One region of the Kitasatospora sp. NPDC059327 genome, then DNA from elsewhere that is predicted to be linked to it. Evidence: riboswitches for the same ligand, from Rfam matches in the RefSeq annotation. Region 1 holds a riboswitch; the other holds the start of a gene.
The links. A riboswitch is a leader RNA that binds a small molecule or an ion and turns the genes downstream of it on or off. The one in region 1 is predicted to bind S-adenosylmethionine.
Positions count from the first base shown of each region.

Region 2: another riboswitch for S-adenosylmethionine. It lies ahead of thrC (threonine synthase); the one in region 1 lies ahead of ACFXHB_RS00340 (ABC transporter substrate-binding protein).

Region 1 is NZ_JBHYYB010000001.1:119,910-122,103, reverse strand. Features, by position in the region: gene ACFXHB_RS00340 (ABC transporter substrate-binding protein) at 1-1,099, opposite strand, end outside; SAM riboswitch class IV at 1,372-1,481, opposite strand; gene ACFXHB_RS00335 (Lrp/AsnC family transcriptional regulator) at 1,772-2,194, opposite strand, start outside.
Region 2 is NZ_JBHYYB010000030.1:80,091-82,284, forward strand. Features, by position in the region: gene ACFXHB_RS20115 (glucosyl-3-phosphoglycerate synthase) at 1-648, opposite strand, end outside; SAM riboswitch class I at 808-939, shown strand; gene thrC (threonine synthase) at 957-2,194, shown strand, end outside.

The DNA of each region.
Region 1 (2,194 bases):
CGTAGAGCGACGAGAGGGAGGGGGTGGCGCCGGTGATGCCGTCGGGGACGGAGCTGTAGAGCGGCTGGAAGGTGTTCTTGTAGACCTGCGAGGCGAGCTGGGAGCGGTCGATCGAGTCGGCGACTGCCTGACGGACCGCCAGGGCCTTGGCCGGATCGGCCTGTTGGGTGGCCGATCCGAAGGGCTGGGTCTTGAGGTTGAAGACGATGAAGCGGATGCCGTTGCCGGATCCGGTGTGCACCGCCAGGCCCTGCTTGCCGGCCAGGTCCTGGAGGTCGGTGATCGGCAGGGTGCGGTAGACCACGTCGATGGTGCCCTGCTGGACGTCGAGCTTGAGGTTTCCGGCGTCCGTGTAGTACTTGAGCTGCACGTTCTTGGTCTTCGGGGTGCCGAGGTGCCCCTGGTAGACGGTGTTCGCGGTGAAGGAGACCAGCGCGTTCTTCTGGTAGCTGCGGATCGCGTAGGGACCGCTCCAGGGCTTGCCCGCGACCACGGCCGCGTCGTCGAGGATCTTGTCGGCGGGGAACACCTCCTCGTCCACGACGTAGCCGGCCGCGGTGGAGAGGACCTGCGGGAAGAGCGTGTCATTGGCCGACTTGAGGGTGAAGACCACCGTGTTCCGGTCCGGCGCCGCCACCGAGAGGAGGTTGTAGAGCAGCGAGGAGGGGCCGTTCTTGTCCGCGATCGCCAGCTGCCGGTCGAAGCTGAACTTGACGTCGGAGGAGGTCAGTTCGTGTCCGTTGGCGAACGTCAGACCGGGCTTCAGGGTGACCGTCCAGGTGGTGGGGCCGGTCAGCGCGATCGCGGAGGCGAGGTCCGGCGACACGTCGGAGGAGCCGTTCCTGGCGCTGAGCAGGGTCGCGTAGACCTCGCTCTCGATCGTCCCCGACCCCGCGTCCCAGGAGCCGGCCGGGTCGAGGCCGGTCACCTGGTCGGTGGTGCCGATGGTGACGGCCTTCGCCGCCGCGCCGCCGGCGCCGTCGGCGGACCGGGCGCTGGTGCAGGCCGTCAGGGCCACCACCGCCGCCGTACCGAGCGCGATGACGGCGAGACTGCGTCCGGTCGAGCCGGATCCGGTGGTGCTGCTGAAAGATGACATGGGAATTCCCTGCTTCCGCACGCGTGTTGGACGCGAGTGCGCCGGCCCCGGGGCCGTTCGCCGGCCTGGGGGCGTGCCCGTGCCCGTGCCCGGGCTCGGGTCGGGGGGCGCGCATCGCGAAGAGGTCGATCACTGGACCGGACCGGCCGTACGGCCGTCCGGTGGTCAGCGACGACAGAGCGCGCTGGAGACCAGCAACAGGTCGATGTGGCGGCGGCTGAACAGCCCTGCCATGTCGGCCTCCTGGTCCTGGCCCCGGACCGTGGCCGGAGCGATCGCGCTTGTGGAACGGGACGTCCACCGAGCCTTCACCTGGAGCACCCCACCGCGTCAGGGGGTTGCCGTCCGGCCAGCCAGGGCTTGAACACCGGAACTCGTGGCGCGCTGGAACCGTAGATCAACAAAAGTGCCCGCGTCAATGCCTGTTGAGGTCGGATCAGAGGAGGGGCGGTCGTGGCCCGCCTCGCCGCGGCGGTCGGTGCGGCCGGGTCCGCGCTGCTCAGCGCGGTGTGCGGCCGCCGCGGCGCGCCGCACGGTGGCCGCCGCGGGTGTCCCGACAGTCACACGTGTCACAGCGGTCGTGGGTGTCACGGCGGTCGTGCCGGTCATGGCGGCCGTACGCGTCCCATCGGTCCTCCCCCGCACGGCCGTTCCGCGACCGTCGGCCGCGGGTCACCGCTCCGGGCCCGCCGCCCAGCCGACGCGTTTGTAGCTGCGCATGACCAGGGCGGTGTCCACCAGCGCGCCGCCGGCGGCCTGGAAGGCACGGGCGGAGAAGGCGTTCAGCTCCTCCAGGGTGCGGTGGCTCGCGTAACCGAGGATGTTGCGGTTGCCGGAGGTGAGGGCGAGGTGGCGGACGGCCGGCTCGCGACCGAGCGCCCGCAGGGCCTCCGCGCGCTCGCGCGGCGCGACGGCGAGCTGGAAGCGTGACTCGACGGGGAACCCGAGGAGCTCGGGTTCCACCTGGAGCCGCAGGTGCAGCACGTGGGAGGACATCAGGCGGGCGAGCCGGCGGCGGGCGGTGGTCTCCCCGACCCGCAGTTCGCGGGCCAGCCGGGTCATCGACATCCGGGCGTCGCCCTGCAACAGGGCCAC
Region 2 (2,194 bases), on a different contig from region 1:
GCCGCCGAGCGGCTGCACGAAACCGGCGAGTTCCGGCCAGTGCAGATTGAGCAGGGGGCGGGCGACCAGCTCGGTGACCCGCCCGCCGCCGGACGGGACGACGGCGGCGTCCGGGCCGTTCGACGCCACTTCGAGCGGACGGTCGTACATGGCCTTGACCAGCTGGATGTCCGGCTCGGTGAGCAGCGGGCCGATGATGCCGGAGACGAACGCGGGGTCGAAGGACCGGAGGTCGGCGTCGACGAAGCAGACGATCTCGCCGCTGGTGACCAGCAGCGAGCGCCAGAGCACCTCGCCCTTGCCGGGGGCGGCGGGCAGCCGGGGCAGGATGTCGTCGCGGTGGACCACCCGGGCGCCCGCCTCGGCGGCCGCGGCGGCCGTGCCGTCGACGGATCCGGAGTCGACGACGACGAGCTCGTCGACCAGCGGCAGGCGTTCCATCAGTTCCCGGCGCACGGTGCGGACGATGTCGCCGACGGTGGCCTCCTCGTCCAGGGCGGGCAGCACCACGCTGACGGTGCCGGCCGGGCCCGCCGCCTGCTTGGCCTCCAGCAGGGCGCGCACCGGGCGGTCGGCCGCGCTCCACGAGCGGCGACGCAGCCAGGACGCCGCCTTCGGGAGGAGTGCGGGAGTCGGTTCGGCGGGCACGGAGCTCTCCTCGGCGGATCGGGGCGGATCGGGGTGGGACGGGGCATCTCGCGTGGCGGACGGTCCCGTTCAGGGTTGACGCCTTCGGATACAGTCTTCGTACAGCGATCGGACCTTCGCACGCCGGGGTCACCGCTGAGCAGGACCACAACTTCACAGAGCTCATCCAGAGGGACTGAGGGAACGGCCCGTTGACGTCCCGGCAACCTTCTCGCACGGCAGGCTTCGGCCCCGGCGGGACAGGTGCCAATTCCGTCCTGTGGCGCGCCCGCGTCACGGGGAAGATGAGGAGAGAGGCCTCCGCCATCATGGCTACCACTGCGACATCCCCGTCCGGCTCCGCGACCGCGACCGTCGACCTCGGCCCCGCCGTCGCGCTGTCCTGTCGGGAGTGCGGCACCCGGTTCCCGCTCGGTCCCAGCTTCGCCTGTGTGGAGTGCTTCGGGCCGCTGGAGATCGCCTACGACTTCGGCAGCGAGGGCGCGGAGGAGCTCCGCAAGCGGATCGAGGCCGGTCCGGCGTCGATCTGGCGCTACGCGCCGCTGCTGCCCGTCCCGGCCGATGTCGCCGGCAAGCCGAACCTCAACCCGGGGTGGACCCCGCTGGTGAAGGCGGACAACCTGGGCCGCGAGCTCGGTTTCACCGCCCAGCTGCACATCAAGGACGACTCGGGCAACCCGACGCACTCGTTCAAGGACCGCGTGGTCGCCTGCGCGATCGAGGCGGCACGGGCGTTCCACTTCACCACCCTCTCCTGCTCCTCGACCGGCAACCTGGCCGGTGCGGTGGGCGCGGCGGCGGCCCGGGCCGGCTTCAAGTCCTGCGTGTTCATCCCGCACGACCTGGAGCAGGGCAAGGTCGTCATGGCCGGTGTCTACGGCGGCGAGCTGGTCGGCATCGAGGGCAACTACGACGACGTGAACCGCTTCTGCTCGGAGCTGATCGGGGACCCGGCCGGTGAGGGCTGGGGCTTCGTCAACGTCAACCTGCGCCCGTACTACGGCGAGGGCTCCAAGACGCTGGCGTACGAGATCTGTGAGCAGCTCGGCTGGCGGCTGCCGGAGCAGATCGTCATCCCGATCGCCTCGGGCTCGCAGCTGACGAAGATCGACAAGGGTCTGCAGGAGCTGATCAAGCTGGGCCTGGTCGAGGACCGCCCGTACCGGATCTTCGGCGCCCAGGCGGCGGGCTGCTCGCCGGTCTCGGCGGCCTTCAAGGCCGGCCAGGACGTGATCCGCCCGGTCAAGCCGGACACCATCGCCAAGTCGCTGGCGATCGGCAACCCGGCCGACGGCCCGTACGTGCTGGACATCGCCCGCCGCACCGGTGGGGCCGTCGAGGACGTCACCGACGTCGAGGTGGTGGCCGCGATCAAGCTGCTGGCCCGGACCGAGGGCATCTTCGCCGAGACCGCGGGCGGGGTGACCGTCGGCGTGCTGAAGAAGCTGGTCGAGACCGGGCAGCTGGATCCGGCCAAGGAGACCGTCGCGATCAACACCGGGGACGGCCTGAAGACGCTGGACGCCGTCTCCGACTCCGGGATGAC